DNA from 2 places in the Kosakonia oryzae genome. Region 2 is predicted to be linked to the other one. Evidence: predicted binding sites of a transcription regulator. Region 2 holds the regulator's gene; the other holds the start of a gene.
What was found. The regulator Fur, encoded in region 2, represses iron uptake genes when iron is present. The targets are predictions, from matches to a motif close to ATAATAATGAGAACNACTATCAA.
Positions count from the first base shown of each region.

Region 1: the regulator Fur is predicted to act here: its motif matches at 2,591-2,613, upstream of efeU (iron uptake transporter permease EfeU).

Region 1 is NZ_CP014007.2:3,332,990-3,337,417, forward strand. Features, by position in the region: gene efeB (iron uptake transporter deferrochelatase/peroxidase subunit) at 1-519, opposite strand, end outside; gene efeO (iron uptake system protein EfeO) at 524-1,651, opposite strand; gene efeU (iron uptake transporter permease EfeU) at 1,701-2,534, opposite strand; gene AWR26_RS16010 (NupC/NupG family nucleoside CNT transporter) at 2,811-3,995, shown strand; gene AWR26_RS16015 (DUF3574 domain-containing protein) at 4,033-4,428, opposite strand, start outside.
Region 2 is NZ_CP014007.2:3,778,700-3,783,127, reverse strand. Features, by position in the region: gene AWR26_RS17960 (beta-N-acetylhexosaminidase) at 1-2,177, shown strand, start outside; gene fur (ferric iron uptake transcriptional regulator) at 2,284-2,730, opposite strand; gene fldA (flavodoxin FldA) at 3,020-3,550, opposite strand; gene ybfE (LexA regulated protein) at 3,714-3,998, opposite strand; gene ybfF (esterase) at 4,129-4,428, opposite strand, start outside.

The sequences.
Region 1 (4,428 bases), 450 kb from region 2:
ATCCAGCGAATCATTGGGAAAGCGTTCCATCTTTTGCAGTTTTTTCGGCTTCTGCGCCTGCAAACCAAAACGCGTATCGAACAGCGACTGGCCCACAGAAACGGTGACCGTCAGGTTATCCGGCGCGATATACGGCCCGAGAATACCGGAATCCATTGGCGGCAGCCGTGGGTTTGGCGTATCCGGCGCCGGGCCGCCGGAAGTGAGAAAAGTGATGCGCTGTGTCAGTAAGCGAAACAAACGTTCAAGATCGGCTTTATCCGCAGCCAGCACATCAAAAGCCACCAGCATCATTGACGCCTGCTGCGGCGTCAAAATCCCGGCCTGATGCGCCCCGAGAAAAGGCTGCTTTTCCATCCGCGAATCCGGCGACAGCGTCCCCGGCGCACTCTGTGGTTTTGCGGCATGGGCAACCGGGCATCCGCCAGCAATTGCGAGCGCGCCTCCCAGCGCGCCCATCCCTTTCAGTAAACGGCGGCGCGAAGGTTCGCTGACGCCATGATCATCATGTTGCTTCATATTGTTAATCCAGCCCAAGCACGCCGCGCAGCTGCGCCAGATCTTCCGCCAGCGTGGTGATCGGCCCTTTCAGTGCATTACGGTCGGCGTCGGTCAGCTTGTCGTACGTCTCATAGCCATCTTTGGTGCGGTATTTCGCCAAAATGGTATCCACTTTCTTGAAGTTGGCATCAACTTTCGCCAGTAACTCCGCATTCTCTTTTTGCAGTTGCGGACGCAGCAGATCGACAATTTTCTGCGCGCCATCAACGTTGGCCTGGAAATCCCACAGATCGGTGTGGCTGTAGCGATCTTCTTCGCCGCTGATCTTGCTGGCCGCCACTTCTTCAATCAAATCGGCTGCACCGCCCACCACTTTTGACGGCGGGAACGCCAGTTCATTAATGCGCGTTTGCAGATCCAGCACATCGCTGTTGAGCTGATCGGCATATTTGCCCATCTCTTTGGTGCTGTTATCACCAAACAGGGCTTTTTCCAGGCGGTGGAAACCGGTGAACTTCGGATCGTCCGCTTTGTGCTCGTAATCATCTTCACGGGCATCAATGCTGCCATCCAGATCGGAGAAGAGTTCAGCAATCGGTTCGATACGTTCATAGTGCTGGCGAGTTGGCGCATACAGCGCTTTCGCTTTTTCAATATCCCCGGCTTTTACCGCATCGGTAAAGGCTTTCGTACCGGAGGCCAGTTGCGCGGTTTCCGCCACCACATAGGCTTTATAATCAGTAATGGCTCCGCTCAGGCTCAACAATGCATCGTCTTTTGCCGCATCCGCAGTTGCCGAGCCTTTGACCACCAGTTTCCCTTTCGGGTTAGTAAGCAGGCCGCAGGTCATATCATATTCGCCAGGTTGCAGATTGGCGGTCAGCTTCTGGCTGAAGCCCGGCGCGATGTTTTCACGCTCTTCCACCACCATCACGCCTTTGAGAATCTCCCATTCCAGCGCTTTCTGGCTGTGGTTGACGATAATGAACTGCGTTTTGCCCGCGTTAACGGTCAGGTTCATCGGCTCACACTGCTTGTCCGTTACCGTGACCTTCACCTGCGGAACATCCGCAGCCTGTACCCCGAAAGCGCAAGACATCAGCGCCGCGATCCCTACCTGCAAAGCACTACGACGAAAATGAATAGCCATGACCCTTCCCTTAAATAAGTATGTTGTAACTACGAAGCTGTGCATATCCTCAGGAAGCCGCCTGCGAAGGCTGCGCTCTTGAGCGTGGAGGCAAAACAAACAGCACCAGCACCGGAATCAGGTAGGCAAAGTAGACAAAGACTTCACTCACGCTCGGTGCTTCCTGATAACCAAAAATGCCTTCCAGCAAGGTGCCCGTCAGCGAATGCGTGGTGAGCACGTTGCTTAAATCGAAAGCCACATCCTGGAATTGATTCCACAAACCGGCTTCATGGAAAGCGCGGATAGCGCCCGCTGCCAGACCGGCGGCCACCAGCAGGATGAACAGGCTGGTCCATTTGAAAAACGCGCCGAGGTTAAGGCGAATCCCGCCCCAGTAGAGCAGAAAGCCCAGCACCACGGCCGTTGCCAGCCCAAGGATTGCGCCAAGCGGCGGCCAGATACCGAGATCCTGCTGGAATGCCGCCAGCAGAAAGAACACCGATTCCAGCCCTTCACGCGCAACGGCGAAAAAAACCATCAAAATCAGTGCCCAGCCGTGATGATTACTGCGCGCCAGCGCGTTATCTACCGCCTGCTCAAGTTGCACTTTGACGTTGCGCGACACTCTGCGCATCCAGAACACCATCCAGGTGAGGATCACCACGGCAATCACCGCGACAATTCCCTCAAACAGCTCCTGCTCTTTTTGCGGAAACTCACCGGTGGTTTCGTTGATGGCAATCCCCAGCCCCAGGCAGAGTGCAGCGGCGAGGAAAACGCCAATCCACATCACCCCAATCCAACGTCCGCGCTGGGTGCGTTTCAGGTAGCTGGCAATCAGACTGACGATCAGCGCCGCTTCGAGGCCTTCACGTAACATAATAAGAAATGGAACAAACATGGAGGACGCCCCTGGTGTCATGTGCAGTCAACGGTTGCAAAGAAAAGTAAATTGCATTGATAGTGATTATCATTACGGTAACGAGAAACTCAAGCAAAATATGACAAGAATAATAACTGGATGTAAACGGATAGCAGGCTACCTCAGGCGAAGCGGCTCTTATGCAGAAGTGGTTGAAATAAAGCGATAACTTAGCTTACAAAGCATTAACTTTATGTTTACCGCATCTCGCGGCTATGGCTAAATACTCCCCCATTCACCTGCAAAATTAGAGATATGATTAATTTCCTACATTTTCTGCTGGCGCTGGCGGTGATCCTCGCGCTCGCCTGGCTGGTAAGTTTCGACCGGCGGCAAATACGTTTTCGCTTTATTCTGCAATTGATCGTCATCGAAATGGCGCTGGCCTGGTTCTTCCTGCATGCGCAAAGCGGATTAACGCTGATTAAATATGTTTCCGGTTTCTTCGAAGTGCTGCTGAAATTTGCCGGTGAAGGCACGGGTTTTGTTTTCGGCGGCATGAGCGAAAAAGGGCTGGCATTTATTTTCCTTGGCGTGCTGTGTCCCATCGTTTTTATTTCAGCGTTGATCGGCATTTTGCAACACTGGCGGATCCTGCCTGTTTTCATTCGCCTGATCGGAACCCTGCTGTCGAAACTCAACGGTATGGGCAAGCTGGAATCCTTTAATGCTGTCAGTTCGCTGATTCTCGGTCAGTCCGAAAACTTCATTGCCTACAAAGGGATACTCGCCGACCTCTCTTCACGCCGCCTGTTCACCATGGCCGCCACGGCAATGTCGACGGTTTCGCTGTCGATTGTCGGCGCTTATATGACCATGCTGGATGCGAAATATGTGGTCGCCGCGCTGATCCTGAATATGTTCAGCACCTTTATTGTGCTGTCGATCATTAATCCCACGCGCCCGGAAGCGGAACCGGAAATTAAGCTGGAAAAACTCCACGAATCACAAAGTTTCTTTGAGATGCTTGGCGAATATATTCTGGCAGGCTTCAAAGTAGCGATGATTATTCTGGCAATGCTGATCGGTTTTATCGCCCTGATTAGCGCCGTCAACGCCCTCTTCTCTGCGCTATTCGGTATCAGCTTCCAGCAAATTCTCGGCTATGTTTTCTATCCGCTGGCGTGGCTGGTTGGCATTCCACTCAGCGATGCGTTGCAGGCTGGCAGCATCATGGCCACCAAGCTGGTCGCTAATGAGTTTGTGGCGATGATCGAACTGCAAAAAATCGCCGCACAGATGACGCCGCGCGGATTGGGGATTTTGTCAGTGTTCCTGGTGTCATTTGCCAACTTTGCCTCAATTGGCATCGTCGCAGGTGCCATTAAGGGGCTGAATGAGCGGCAAGGCAATTCCGTCTCCCGCTTTGGCCTGCGCCTGGTCTACGGGGCAACGCTGGTGAGCCTGCTCTCCGCCGCTTTTGCGGGTGTGGTGCTGTAAGTGATTCACCCCTCTCTTGCGGGAGAGGGGTTGCACATCAGAACTGAACGCAAACCGGCTGATCCACGCGCATCACCGATTCCTGCGCGAAACGCGCTTTATAAATCTCGCGCAACGTATCGATTTTTGCGTCAGTTTGTGCGTCCACGCTGTGGATAAGCATCAGCGCCTTGCTCGGTTCCTTCGACACTTTCCCGTTACTGCCCAGCCACTGCCCCTGGGCATCGAAAGCCGTCAGGCCATCACGAAAACGCGGTGTGACATCGTTATCCACATACTGTTGCCACTCCTGAGCGGTAATCAGTTTACCGCCCTGGCGGGTTAAACCGTAATAGAGCGTGGTTTGTTGCATTTGGTTTTCAACCTTGCAGGTTTGCGTGCCCACGCTCGGTTTCGATGCCGGCACCGCACAGCCCGCCAGCAAACCGGCAAC
Region 2 (4,428 bases):
CCAATACCGATACCGAAGATCTGTTCCAGTTTGTTACGCCGCTCGACGGCCAGTGGAAACGTACGCCGGATGATAAAAACATCCTGATGACCGCTGAAGCACGCTTTGAGAAAAATAGCGACGTAAAAGCGCTGAACCTCTCCACGTTGCGCGGCCAAATTGTCCCCACGCCGCAGGAGGTAAAAATCTCCGGTCAGGATGTGGATCTGAGCAAAGGCGTGAAGCTCGATCTCTCTGCGCTGGGTGCGGATGCGCAGGAAGCCGTGAAGTCGCGCTTCGCGCTGCTGGGCGTCAAAGAGGGCAGTTATCCCATCCGTACAGAGATCGCAGTGAAGGCTTTTGCGGGTGATGAAGCCATATCGGGTGCCTATCAGTTGCATATTGGGGCAAATGAGGCGGTAATCACTGGCTTTGATCAGGCTGGCGTGTTCTACGGCCTGCAATCTTTGCTGTCGCTGATCCCTTCCAGCGGCGAGCAGAAAATTGCACGGCTTGAAGCAAAAGACGCACCGCGCTTTGATTATCGCGGTATTCAGCTTGATGTGGGACGTAACTTCCACAGCAAAGATGCCGTACTGCGCCTGCTGGATCAGATGTCAGCTTATAAGCTGAACAAATTCCACTTTCACCTTACTGATGATGAAGGCTGGCGTATTGAGATCCCCGGTCTGCCTGAGCTGACCGACATCGGCAGTAAACGTTGCCACGATCTGAGCGAGAAAACCTGCCTGCTGCCGCAACTGGGTTCCGGCCCGGACAGCAACAACAATGGCAGCGGCCACTTCAGCCGTACCGATTACATCGACATACTGAAGTACGCGAAAGCGCGACAGATTGAAGTGATCCCGGAAATTGATATGCCGGCGCACGCCCGTGCAGCCGTGATCTCAATGGAAGCACGCTATGACCGCCTGATGAAAGAGGGTAAAGAGAAAGAGGCGAATCAGTACCGTTTGCTTGATCCGACGGACACCTCTAATACCACCGGGGTACAGTTCTATAACCGTACTGGCTATCTGAACCCTTGCCTCGATTCGTCGCGCAATTTCGTCGATAAGGTGATTGGCGAAATCCAGCAAATGCACAAAGAAGCGGGCGTACCGCTGAACACCTGGCATTTTGGCGGTGACGAAGCGAAAAACATCTATCTGGGAGCGGGTTATACCGACCAGAAAAAACCGGAAGCGGGCAAAGGCATCATCGATCAGAGCAACCAGGACAAACCGTGGGCGAAGTCTCAGGTCTGCCAGACCATGGTCAAAGAGGGTAAGGTTGCAGATGTTGAGCATCTTTCCAGCTACTTTGGTATTGAGGTTAGCAAGCTGGTGAAAGCGCACGGTATCGGCACCATGCAGGCATGGCAGGATGGCCTGAAAGATGCCAAAAATGCCGCCGAGTTTGCCACCGATCACGTCAATGTTAACTTCTGGGATACGCTCTACTGGGGCGGTTTCGATTCGGTAAATGACTGGGCGAACAAAGGGTTCCGCGTCATTGTCTCGAACCCGGACTATGTTTACCTCGACTTCCCGAACGAAGTCCACCCGGCGGAAAGCGGCTACTACTGGGGCACGCGCTTTAGCAATGAGCGCAAGATCTTCAGCTTTGCGCCAGACAACATGCCGCAAAATGCTGAAACCTCACTGGATCGTGATGGCAATCCATTCAACGCGAAATCAGATAAACCATGGCCTGGAGCCTATGGTCTTTCTGCTCAGCTGTGGAGTGAAGTGGTACGTACCGACAACCAGATGGAGTACATGATTTATCCACGCATGATTGCGGTCGCAGAACGTGCCTGGCACCGCGCCGGTTGGGAACAGGATTATCAGGCCGGTCGCGAGTACAAAGGCGGTGAAACTCATCTGGTCGATGTAAAAGCGCTGGATAAAGACTGGACCCGCTTTGCAAATCTGTTAGGTCATCGTGAACTGGCAAAACTGGACAAAGCCGGTATCAACTATCGCCTGCCTGTACCGGGCGCGCGCGTGGTTGGCGGCAAGCTGGAAGCCAATACCAGCTTCCCGGGAATGGTCGTGGAATATTCTACGGACGGCGGTAAAAACTGGCTGCGTTATGATGATAAAGCGCGTCCGCAGGTAAGCGGGGAAGTGCAGATCCGTACCGCCAGCCCGGACGGCAAACGTTTCAGCCGTGTGGATAGTGTGAAAGCGTAATTATTGTTGAAGTAATCTGCCCGGCGGCGAAAACCTGTCGGGCATTTTTGTTTCTGCAGGGCAAAAAAAAAGCCAACCTTAAGGTTGGCTTGAGTATGAAAAGGGGTTATTTCGCGTCGTGCGCGTGTTCATCTTCGCGGCAGTCACCCTCGGCGCAGTGGCCATACAGGTAAAGACTATGGTTCGTCAGACGAATGCCATGTTTCGCGGCGATTTCACGCTGGCGCGCTTCGATGGAATCATCACTGAATTCGATCACTTTGCCGCAGTCGAGGCAAATCAGATGATCGTGGTGATGTTGCTGAGTCAGTTCAAAAACGGATTTCCCGCCTTCGAAATTATGACGGGTCACAATGCCGGCGTCGTCAAACTGGTTCAGTACACGATATACTGTTGCCAGCCCGATCTCTTCGCCCATGTCGATCAGTCGTTTATATAAATCTTCCGCACTGACATGATGGTTATCCGGTTCCTGAAGCACTTCCAGGATTTTTAACCGAGGAAGCGTGACTTTCAGGCCAGCCTTCTTTAATGCGGTATTGTTGTCAGTCATGCGGAATCTGTCCTGTTGCTATACGATTCACTTCCTCAATGGAAGTTAGAAGGAATGCACCTGGGATAATGCGTCTCATTATAGAACTGCCATGGCTAAATGAAAACTGCAAGTCCTCAAGTAAAGTAAGCTTTTAAAACGTGGTGTCACCAGCAACTCCTGTGCTTCATGACACCACTTTAGCAGGGCTTATTGTACAGCGATGGAGAAAAAAGTTAAAAATTTGTAGCAATTATTTCCATTGCTTTTACCTATTAATACTACGTAACCCACAGATTACGCCGTAAAATCAGGCATTGATGATGTCATCAAGGTGCAGCTCTTCGCGAACTTGCTTAACCCATTTTTGTACACGTTCTGCGGTCATTTCTGGCTGACGATCTTCGTCAATCGCCAGACCAACGAAATGGTCATCATCCACCAGCCCTTTAGAGGCTTCGAAATGGTAGCCTGCAGTTGGCCAGTGGCCCACGATGGTCGCGCCGCGCGGCTCAATAATATCGCGGATCGTACCCAGCGCATCGCAGAAATACTCTGCATAGTCTTCTTGATCGCCGCAGCCAAACAGCGCAACTAACTTACCATTAAAATCAATCTCTTCCAGCGTCGGGAAGAAATCATCCCAGTCGCACTGCGCTTCGCCATAATACCAGGTCGGAATGCCGAGCAACAGAATGTCATATCCTTCGATATCTTCCTTGCTGCTCTTGGCAATGTCATGTACGTCGGCAACGTCCTTACCAAGCTGACTCTGAATCATTTTCGCAATATTTTCGGTGTTGCCGGTGTCGCTGCCGAAGAAAATACCTGTAATTGCCATGAGTAAAATAACCTCTTGAAACCTAATGAATATGATGGTGGCGCTCTGCCCACAGATAAGGGCAATCATAGCAGAACAGAGAAGCGCGCGAAAACAGCTATCGCCGCGGAGTGCACTGTATGACACATGAAAACGTAAAAATAAGAGAGGTGATTCGGAGTAATTACTTTCCGCGCAATGCGCTCAACTGTGCCAGCAGCATCTCTTCGATAAGTTCGCTGCGGCTCATGTCACGCGCATCGGCAAGTTCGTTTAACGCATCAACGGCTTCCACGTTCAGTTTTAACTCGACGCGTTTAAGCCCACGAACTTTATCGCGTTTTAGCTGATTGCGTTTGTTGATGCGTAACTGTTCATCACGCGAGAGCGGATTCGTCTTCGGCCGTCCCGGGCGACGCTCATTCGCGAACAGATCCAGGGTTGTACGGTCCGTTTGTTCTTTAGCCATGTTTAAGCATACTACGGGAAAGACAAGCAATCGGGCTGCCGCCCGGGCTGAATAGCGCGCCATCATACATCAGCATAACGGGCGCGCCAACGGGCGGACGCGTTCTGGCGACCGGTCGCCGCCTTTTTAATCAGTTTGACTTTTCAGCGAGATAACGATTAATTGCCCGCATCACCGCTTCAGGTTTTTCCGCATGCACCCAGTGGCCGGCGCCAGCAATCACATGCGCGCGCGCCTGCGGGAACTGTTCAAGCAAAGCGCTCCGGTACTGCTCTGTAACGTAAGGGGAGTTGCCGCCGCAGACAAACAGTGCCGGATAAGGCCATGCGGGAATGGTTTCCCAGCCGACAATATGCGGATATTGCTCCCACAACACCGGCACATTGAAACGCCACGCCCCCTCAACAAACGATTTCAGCAGAAACTGGAT